2 regions of the Bombilactobacillus sp. ESL1187 genome follow, and region 1 is predicted to be linked to the other one. Evidence: predicted binding sites of a transcription regulator. Region 1 holds the regulator's gene; the other holds the start of a gene.
The links. Region 1 encodes NrdR, which represses ribonucleotide reductase genes. Its sites were predicted from a motif close to ACACNATATATNGTGT; they were not measured.
Positions count from the first base shown of each region.

Region 2: the regulator NrdR is predicted to act here: its motif matches at 3,263-3,278, upstream of nrdH (glutaredoxin-like protein NrdH).

Region 1 is NZ_JBYLTZ010000001.1:1,402,366-1,407,877, reverse strand. Features, by position in the region: gene dnaI (primosomal protein DnaI) at 1-590, opposite strand, end outside; gene AC3B5B_RS06565 (DnaD domain protein) at 600-1,895, opposite strand; gene nrdR (transcriptional regulator NrdR) at 1,876-2,379, opposite strand; gene coaE (dephospho-CoA kinase) at 2,383-3,006, opposite strand; gene mutM (DNA-formamidopyrimidine glycosylase) at 2,979-3,806, opposite strand; gene polA (DNA polymerase I) at 3,811-5,512, opposite strand, start outside.
Region 2 is NZ_JBYLTZ010000001.1:609,889-615,400, forward strand. Features, by position in the region: gene AC3B5B_RS03110 (C40 family peptidase) at 420-1,091, opposite strand; gene AC3B5B_RS03115 (AAA family ATPase) at 1,245-1,793, opposite strand; gene AC3B5B_RS03120 (DUF2187 domain-containing protein) at 2,120-2,344, shown strand; gene AC3B5B_RS03125 (LVIS_2131 family protein) at 2,402-3,022, opposite strand; gene nrdH (glutaredoxin-like protein NrdH) at 3,441-3,674, shown strand; gene nrdI (class Ib ribonucleoside-diphosphate reductase assembly flavoprotein NrdI) at 3,674-4,051, shown strand; gene nrdE (class 1b ribonucleoside-diphosphate reductase subunit alpha) at 4,047-5,512, shown strand, end outside.

The DNA of each region.
Region 1 (5,512 bases):
TTCTTCATTTGCACCGCGAAAGTTGGAAAATGCATTAATAAAACTGCCACCTGTTGATTAACCAACTCTTTGGCAATCGCTCCCAATAAATAAGTTTTACCAACACCAAAATCTCCTGATAAATACAAGCCTGGTGTAAATTCATTTTTGGAATAATTCAAGACAAACTTCAAAGCAGCCATCAACGCCGTTTGCCGCCCACTAGCGCCCGTGCCAAAGTCAGTTAAATCCGCTTGCCGGATATCACTTGCCATATCAATGGTCATAAAGTTTCGTTCAAAGCGTTGCTGCTTTTTTTGTGCTACCAATTGCGCATCAGGAGCATAGGTAACTTGAATCATTTGATTCTTAAAAATCAGCCGCGGCTGATAACCCGCAGCAAATTCTTGCATATGGCTTTTAGCTTGCACAAATTCATAAATAGCATCCAAGCCTTTTTGTAAAATTGGCTGGGTGATTTGGTCTTTGTGTGCCGTTAAAAAGTGTTGCACATCCTCATCGCTTAACGCTTTTCTTAATAAATCTTGATAATGATTTTGCCATTGGTGGCCTTTAATGATTTTGGCTAATGATTGCGATAACTTTTCCATTATCTAACCTCACTCAGAATGATCTTGTAACTGTCGCAATTGCCGTTGCATCTGCGCTAATTGTTCGGAATTAACCTGTTGACTTGGGGTTTTGGACCAATCAGTTCCGGACTCTTTTTTATTTGTAGTTGAACGTTTTTTCTTGGTTTGCTTTTGCGGAAAGTCCTGTAAATATTTAATGGCCTGCGGTGCGGTCTTAATTCCGTGCTGCACCCAATCATTAGCAATTTTTTCCACAAAACCTTGCGTTAAAGTGGGCGAATTATCCAAAACATAGTTTACCAAAATGTTCACTACTTCCGCTGGTAAAACCATGCGTGCCTGTAACTTCCGCAAAATACTAGTTTCAGAACTACCCACAAAACCATTTTTTTGGTGCTTTTTATTAGCTAAAAACTCTGCCGGCGCTTGGTTCTGCGCGGCCTTGATTAATTTTTTTTGACTAGTGGATAAATTAGTCACCGGTGGCCTTTTAGCTGCGCTAGGCAAAGCTGCAGTCTTCAAGTTCACCCGTTGTTCATATTGCTTTTGGATCAAGGACTTTAAACGGCGCAAATCAATTTGATCAGTTTGCACGTTTAGCGTTTGCCCAATTGCCTGCGCTAATTCAACTTCGGATAAGCCATAGAAAGTATGCAAATTAAATAACTCTGACTGATTTTGATCAATTTGCTGGGGCGCAACGTGGTATGAACGCACAGTAATCTTTAAGAAATCCCAATCAAAAGTCGCTAATTCCGTCGGTCGATAATTGGGCTGATTAACAGTAGAAAGTTGAGCATCAGACTCAACTTTGGCATCTACTACTTTGTGAGACAGGTGAAATACTTCCAAAAAACTTTTCGTAATTTCTTTGGCTTGGTCTAAATTGCGGAGTTGAGGATGATACTTTTTAAATAATTGTTGAAAATCGGGTTGACCAATTTTTTCTTGTAAATAAGTGGTTAAAATACTATCTTGAAAAAAATTAGCTCCTGCTAGTGGCCTCTGCAATTGGTAGATTAAATAATCACCCCAACTATCTTTACTTTGAAAAGTCTGCAGTAAAGCGACGGCTTCTAATTTAATCCGCGCTTGATAAAAATGCTGGCTATCAAGATCCAATAAATTTAAAAGTTGAGAATGAGCTTTGCGCTGGGAAACTAAGGGGACTTGATGCTGCCACAATAACTGATACAAGCTCAAAGCATCACTCCCAATAATGGGTTGATATAAGTCAATTAAAACCTGATAATCCAATTGTGTGAGCGTACTACTACCAATTACCCAATAGCCCCACAGTGGATCAATCATCGCTTGCGTCATCGTCAGTTGTCTCGCTTTCTGCCTGGTTTTTTTGAGCTAACATCATTTCTTGTACTTCCTGCATCAGACCGTTAATATCCTTAAACTGACGATAAACGCTGGCAAAGCGGATATAAGCAATATCATCGACACCGGCTAATTCTTGCATCACAAATTCACCAATTTGGCGCGAATTGATTTCACTTTCACCCGTTGCTTGGATCTTAGCTTCGACTTTACTAACTAATTGATTCATCGCCTCTAAAGTCACTGGTCTTTTTTCAGCGGCACGCACAATGCCCCGTAAAATTTTTTCACGACTAAATTCTTCACGATTACCATTCTTTTTGATGACCAAAACGGGAGTATGCTCAATCCGCTCAAAAGTTGTAAACCGATATCCACAATTTTCACATTCACGGCGCCGACGAATCACCCGGCCTTCGTCACTCGGGCGACTATCAATAACCCGAGAAGAATTTTTTTGACACTGAGGACAAATCATAATTTACTCCTTAATTACTTGTTGTAAAAACTGGTCAACTTGTTGCTGTAAGTGCTGCCAATCACCAGTATTATCAAGAACAAAATCGGCTAATTGACATTTTTGTTGAAGTGGTAATTGGCTTTTTATTCTACTACATGCTTGTTGAACTGTTAAATGATTTCTTTCTTGTAAACGTTGTAATTGAACTTGCTGGGTTACATAAACCACTAAAACTTGATCCACAATTTGCTCATAATGCTGTTCGAATAAAAGTGGAATTTCAAAAAAAACAGTTTGTGAAGTTGCTTGTGCTTGTTGAATTTGTCGCACCAATTCTTGACGAATTGCTGGTTGCACAATTTGATTTAAACAATCCAATTGTTTCGCATCGGCAAAGACGATTTGCCCCAAAGCAGAGCGATTCAACTGCCCATCGGCAGTTAAAACCTGAGTTCCAAACTGTTGGATCACTTTTTTAAAAGCTGGCGTTTTGGTATCCAAGATTTGGTGAGCAATGTGGTCAGCATCAATTACTAAAAAGCCCGCTTGATTAAGTAATTGACGGACACTTGTTTTACCGCTTGCGATACCGCCGGTAATTCCAATCGCACGCCCCATTAGTTCAACCGTTGACAATGCGGGCAATAATGTGTCCCTCGGCCCGCCACGCGAATTTTTTCAATTACCGTGCCACAACGTTGGCAGGGTTGGCCTTCTTGATCATAGACTTTTAATTGTAATTGAAATTGGCCCTTTTGACCGGTGGCATCAACATAACTGCGAATCGTGGTTCCGCCAGCGGCAATGGCGGTTTTTATTTCATCCGCAATGGCCGGATATAATGCCTGTAATTGTTCGTCAGTTAATTGATTGGCTGGTTGCTCAGGATGAATTTTAGCCATCCATAAAACTTCATCGACATAAATATTACCTAAGCCTGAAACTACTTGCTGATCCAGTAACACAGCTTTAATATTTTTCTTTTTACGCTGTAAACCGCTAACCAATGAATCATAGGTATACTGCGGCGTTAAGGGTTCCGGACCTAGTTTAGCAATTCCTTTAGTGGTTAACTCATCAGTCCGGGGCACAACTTCCATGCGCCCAAATTTGCGAACATCACGATAACCTAAATACTGGCCATTGGCTAGTTCAAAAATAATATGCACATGCTTATCAAAATCACTTTTTTGATCCCGAACTTGATATTTACCTTCCATTCGTAAATGACTAATCATTGTCAAATCATTATCAAAATGAAATAGTAAATACTTAGCACGGCGCCCCACATCGGTAATCGTCGCACCAATCAAATCTTTCTTAAATTCTGGTAAGGGATTGACGATAATCTTCGGATACAGCACCTCAATATTAACAATCTTTTGTCCTTTAACTAATTGATTTAAGCCTCGACGGACTGTTTCTACTTCTGGTAATTCTGGCATTATTTTATCCTTTCGCGTCAAACCATGTTTGACCAGCTGCTGATTCTACTTTCAAAGGTACATCCAACTTCACAGCGGTATCCATCACGTGTGGCACCAATTCTTGCAAAATGGGAATTTCCGTACTAGGAGCTTCAAAAATCAATTCATCATGCACTTGTAGTAACATTCGTGCCTGTAAATGTTGTTGTTGCAACTGCCGTTGCATATTAATCATGGCAATCTTAATAATATCAGCAGCGCTACCTTGAATCGGGGTATTCATGGCTGTCCGTTCCGCAAAAGATCGTAAGTGAAAATTCTTTGCATGAATATCTGGCAGATAGCGCCGGCGGTGCATAATTGTTTCGACATAACCATCTTCGCGGGCTTTTTGCACCATTTGATCCATGTATTGTTTCACTTTGGGATACTGTTCAAAATAGGCTTGAATAAATTCCGCCGCTTCACGGCGGGAAATGCCAATATTTTTGGCTAAGCCATAATCACTAATCCCGTAAACAATCCCAAAATTAGTTGCTTTGGCCTTCCGGCGCATATTCGCAGTCACATCATCAATACTATCCAAATTAAAAATTTTCATGGCCGTGTGCGCATGAATGTCATAATCAGCTTGAAAGGCTTGTTGCATATGCTCATCACCTGATAAATGAGCCAAAACCCGTAATTCAATTTGGGAATAGTCGCTGGAAAATAATTGCCAAGATGACTCTTTGGGTACAAATGCTTTACGAATAGCACGTCCTTCATCACGCGCAGGAATATTTTGTAAATTGGGATCAATTGACGAAAGCCGTCCCGTTTGCGTCAGTGTTTGTAAATAGCGAGTATGAACTCGGCCATCAGGGGCAATCGCACTTAATAAACCAAGCACATACGTTGATTGAATTTTGGCGACCTGGCGATATTCCAAAATATCCGCAATAATTGGTGCTTGATCTTTTAATTTTTCCAAAACATCTACAGAAGTGGAATAGCCCGTTTTAGTCTTTTTGATGGGCTTTAAGCCCATCTCTTCAAATAAAATTTTGCTTAATTGTTGCGAAGAATTAATGTTAAATTTTTGACCAGCTTTATCATAAATAGCTGCTTCTAAATTTGTTAACCGCTCATCTAATTGCACTTTCATCTGCTGTAAGGTGGTCGCGTCAACTTTAATTCCCGCAATTTCCATCTTCCCTAGCACTCGGGCTAGAGGTAATTCGATTTCATCAAACAATTGGTCTTGATCATGCTGTTGTAATTGCTGCGGCAATTGTGTTTGGAGATAATTCAAAGCCGCTACTTTATTGGCTAAATGATCGCATAATTTCTTAGCTTCTGGAACAGCGCGCTTGGCACCTTTGCCGTATACCTCAACATCGGGTAATAAATCATTATAACCATAAGATTGGGCAATTTCACCTAAATCATTAGCGTTGTCATTCACATCAATCAAATAAGACGCTAGTAACCCATCAAAACTAACACCAGCCAACTGAACTTGATAACGATTTAATGCTACTAAGTCTCTTTTATAATCAAAAACATATTTTTCCTGTTGCGGATCTTGGAGCCAGTCTTTCAATAGAGAATTTTGTAAAACTGTTATTTGATCAGTTACTAAAATTGTATCTTGATTGCCCAATGCAATGCCGATGACTGGTGCTTCATGATAATTATCATCTAACATTTCAATAATAATGCTAGCTGGTTGGTGATCCTGC
Region 2 (5,512 bases), 790 kb from region 1:
CGTAGTTAGACACAGGCTTTTGACACTTGGAGCGCTAGATCAATACTGCGACCAGCAGCGCTTAGAAGTTGAGTATCGCCTAGATAAAGGACTTAAGTTTTGCTTTGTAAACTTGAAGACTTATTCGTAGCTAAACGCAGACTTCTGCTGCTGGGAGCGCTAATAAAAACACTGCGACAAAGGCTGTTCAGAAACTGAGCACTAACCTAGACTAAGACTAAAGTTGGTTTAGGCTTTAGTTCTTAGGCGTAGTTAGGCACAAGTTTCTTGCCTTTGGAGCGCTGGATCAATATTACGACAAAAGCTAAGAACTAATAAACACACTGCACTTCATATCGCTTAACGACCAAATATTTTTACACAATAAAAAAACCAGCTACAATTGCCGCTGGTTAACTTAATTATTTATTGAATTGGTTTTAGTTAATTGCCCGCACACCAAATGATGGATAGAAGTAACCAGAAATTGTGGAAACTTGAACACCTTGACCAGGTTGTGGAGCATGAATGTATTGATTATTACCAATGTATAAACCAACATGATAAGAATTACCTTGTGAACCCCAGAAAACTAAGTCACCAGGTTGTAAATCATTTACAGAAACCTTCGGACCAGCACTTTCTTGCGCTACTGTGTAACCACCAATATCGACACCTAAAGCTTGTTTAAAGACGTAATACATTAAACCGGAGCAATCAAAGGAATTTGGTCCTTTAGCGCCCCAAACGTAAGGCTTACCGCCTTGAATTTGTGCCATGTTAATTACTTTTTGAACTTTCGCATTCCGGGCTTCTGTCATGTCTGTAACATCATTAGCTGGAATCCAATCATTTTGACCTAAGTTATACCATTGACCATCAGCACTAATTTGTGTCACAGCCCAAGAAGATCCGTTCGAAACATATTGTCCAGTTAAAGTGCCAGCATTATTTGGTTGGCTCCGCAAACCGACTTGATTGTTGCTAGTAACAGTCACACCATCACCAACATTAGCAGCTTGTGCGTCTTGATTATGACTTAAAAATGTAGAAGTAGAAATACCAATAACACCTGCAGCAATTAAACTAAGAAAATGTTTTTTAGAAATCATGAAAATTGTTCGCCTCCGAGAATAAGTAACAAGTTATTTTTACGAGAATTGATTTGAATTTAATTTGGAAATAACTTAACAATCAAAATAGTACACTTCTTACATTGCAATCATGTTACAAACAAACAAACAAACCGTTACAAATCCCGAATTTTATGACATCTTTGTAATCAATTGATCAATGGTCTGCTTTAATTGGGGCCAAGCATCATTAGTCAAAACCAGCGCTGTACCTTTTAAAGCCTTCGGCAGTTGCAAGTCACGCGCAAATTCTTGACTGGTTAACCGCTGGTGAATCGCTGCCGTTTGATCTCCACGCTGCAACAGCCGTTGCTGTAAAACTTGCCGATCAGCAGTTATAAACCAAATGACTACTTGCTGGGGATAAGCTTTTAAATACGTTAAAGCACCTTTAGTGTCTAAAACGATACTAACTATCTCAGCTTTCGCAAAAGCCCGCTGTAAGCCCTGGCGCGAAGAGCCATATTGATGGTGAGCATATGTAACTTGTTCTAGATAATCATTTAAGAGAAAACTCTGGGGCGTCTCAAAATAGTAATCCACACCATTTTGCTCGTTAACGCGTTGCGGACGCGTCGTATGCGTTACAACACTCGGAATTTGGTATGCTTGCGTCAAATAATGACTGACGGTCGTCTTACCTACACCGCTCGCACCGGTAATAACAATAATCTTTTTCATTAATTTACTCCTTTTCAATTGTTCAATTAAAGAACCCAGGCCCAAAGTAAGCCTTATTTTTATCGTTTCAACTTCCAATTAACGACCGGATAATCCTTCTTTGGCAACTATCTGTGGTAAGATAGTACTTAAGAATTCTACCGACCAGGAATTCTGGTAGCTCTATCTTTTTAAGCTACTGTTGCTTGATAGTGCTCAACATTTGGCGTACAGTCTTTCCAAGAATTTTACCAAAATGGGAAAACACCAAGCATGGTGCACTATCAATGGTCCCCGTTTAAACTCAAAACCAACTCCACGTTTAATTAGTCTAGGAGGAACTACACATGAAAATTGCCAATATTAAAGTCGGCGACAAATTACAAGGTTCAGTCGAAGAAGATTTAGAAAAGCCCTTCGTTGGCACGGTTGAAAAGATCTATACCAATGCCGTTTTATTAGATATTGAAGACTTTGATCCACAAGATAGTGATAACGTCGTTGAACTGAACCATAAAATTGTGATTAATGCTCAAAATTTGAAAAAGCTGCCCAAAAAAGCAGCTAAATAAATAACCATAAGAAAAGTTCCTCAATTTGACTCATTCAATAGTCATTGAGGAACTTTTTTAATCCAATGTTTTAACAAAAGTGGTTCCAGGAATACGAATCAATGCATAATCCGTCGCGACATTACCGGCATGAACGCCTAAGCCGTTGCGCCAGTTATTCTTATAATGAGCTACCATCATCATCACATATGCTTGCTGATATTTTTGATCATAGCGTTTCGTATTTGGCCACGGATAGTTCTTCGCGTTTAAACTAGCTGATTGATTACCATCTAAAACTGAGGCATTATTGCCCGGAATACTGTACTTAGCTCCTTGGACCCAATAATTATAATACTTAACCGTTTTTTTATTGTCTGCTGACTTAACTTCTACATAATAACCTTGACCATTCTTGGTCTGCATCACTAGAGGTTTAACCGTATAGCTCAATTGAACGCGCTGTGCATCTTTCACATCAACTTTATCTAAAAAAGTCATATAAAACATAAAGCCCACTAACACAAAAGCGCCAATAAACTCACAAAAATCCCAGCAGACATTGCCTAATGAGTGGTGCTTGCGGTGCACGACAATCATTTTTAAATGACGGCGTCGAATATCAAAGATAATCACCGCTACCAAACAAAAAACAATTAACCACGCGCCAACCCCTAATAAATTCCAGTTTAATTGCATCCTGCTTTCTCCAAACTCCAGATAAATTTAATTAGATTTATTATAGCTCACTTTCACACTGACTGCACTGTCCAAGTCTAGTGAAAACCTTCCGACCTACGTAACTGTCATCAGCGTAATTGAAAAAAACTTAATAAAAAAATCACTTGACTTATGCAGCGAACAAATGTTTTTTATTTTTTTCTTACCCAAAATCCAAGCCTGGCAACCACACTATCATGTGGTTCGATTTCGAATCAAACACAATATATTGTATTTTGACTAGTAGGGTTTTATAATTGGGCTCAGTTATTCCGATCAAAAGTTCCGCAGCAACAACTGGTTAACTAATGCCAGTACAACTCAACTGTGAAACTTTTAATCGAAAATTGATCGGTGCGCACTACCGTGATTTTTTCATCATTAAGGAGGTTTTTTCATGAATCAATCAGTAAAGATTTTTACCAAAGATGGCTGTATACAATGTAAAATGACCAAACGTTTTTTGAATGATCACCAAATTCAATTTGAAGAACATAACATTAATCAACAACCTCAGGCCTTAACTTACCTCAAACAGCAAGGATTTCAAAGCGTCCCCGTCGTGGTCACGGATAGTCAGCCCCCGATCATTGGTTTTTGCCCGAGCGAATTGAAAGCACTGGTGCAATAATGCAAATTGCTTACTATACAATTACTGGTCAAACCCGCCGTTTTATTCAAAAAGTTAAGCTACCTGCTTACGAGATTAATGATGCTAATCCTTATCACGTCATGAACGGTCCGTACTTGTTAGCTGTGCCCGCTTATGATGACAATATGATGGATGCGGTCATTGACTTTTTAGGTTTTCAAAATAATGCCCAACAATTAGTCGGTGTCGTCGGCAGTGGTAATCGCAACTTCAATGAACTCTACATTCATACTGCCAAAGATATCGCTGCTGGCTTAGGTGTCCCCGTTGTTTTCGATTATGAATTTAACGGCACCGCGGCCGATGTTAAAAATTTCAGGAAAGTAGTGGAGCAACTTGAGTCTAAACAACATTGATATCGCTAAAGTTAATTACTTTAAACTAAATAACGAATTAAATATTCCGGTTAACGGACAGATCCCTTTAGATCGTGACCAAGCCGCACTCCAGGCTTTCTGGCAAGAAAATGTTCAACCTAATCTGAAAATGGAACCAGATATATTAAGCCAGTTACAAAAGTTAGTGCAAGCTGATTATTTAGAAGCAGCTTTTTTAAAGCAATACTCGCCAGCTTTTATTAAAGAACTTTACCAATATTTACTGCAACAACATTTTCAGTTTAAATCCTTTATGGCTGCTTACAAATTTTACAATCAGTATGCGTTAAAAACCAACGATGGTGCCTACTATCTAGAAAATTATGAGCTCCGGGTGTTAAATAATGCTTTATATTTTGCAGACGGTGATGAGCAACTCGCACACCAATTAGCTGATGAAATGATTCATCAACGTTATCAGCCCGCCACGCCTTCGTTTTTAAATGCGGGTAAAAAGCGCCGTGGCGAGTTTGTTTCGTGCTTTTTAATCCAAATAACTGACGACATGAATTCCATCGGTCGTAACATCAACAGTGCATTACAATTGTCGCGCATTGGCGGCGGTGTGGGTATTACCTTGTCTAATTTGCGAGAAGCTGGCGCCCCTATCAAAGGGGTCGAAGGTGTTTCGAGCGGTGTTTTACCCGTGATGAAATTATTGGAAGATAGTTTTAGTTACAGTAATCAATTAGGGCAGCGTCAAGGAGCAGGAGCTGTTTATCTCAACGTTTTTCATCCCGATATTTTAGACTTTTTGTCTGCTAAAAAAGAAAATGCGGACGAAAAAATCCGTGTCAAAACCCTCTCCTTAGGCATTATTGTCCCTGATAAATTTTATGAATTAGTGCGCCAAGACGCGCCAATGTATTTATTCAGTCCTTACAGTGTGGAACGCGAATACCACCAGCCCTTTTCTTACGTCGACATTACTCAAGAGTATGACAAGTTAGTGGCTAATCCCAAAATCAAAAAATATCAGATTCAGGCACGTGATTTAGAGCTAGAAATTAGTAAATTACAACAAGAATCTGGCTATCCTTACATTCTAAATATTGATACCGCCAATCGCCACAATCCAGTGGCGGGCAAAATTATTATGAGTAACCTGTGCTCCGAAATTCAACAAGTCCAAACACCATCTTTATTAAATGACAAACAAGACTACGTGCAATTGGGACAAGATGTCAGTTGTAATCTTGGTTCGACGAATATTCCCCAATTAATGACTAGTCCAGACTTTGGTCAATCCGTGCGCGTCATGACCCGTGCTTTGACTTTTGTCTCCGATCATTCACAAATTGACGCCGTACCGTCGATTAAACACGGTAACGAGCTGAACCACGCCATCGGCTTAGGGGCGATGGGGTTGCATACTTTCTTAGCAACTCACCAGATTGAGTATGGCTCACCACAAGCCCTCGAATTTACCAGCGTTTATTT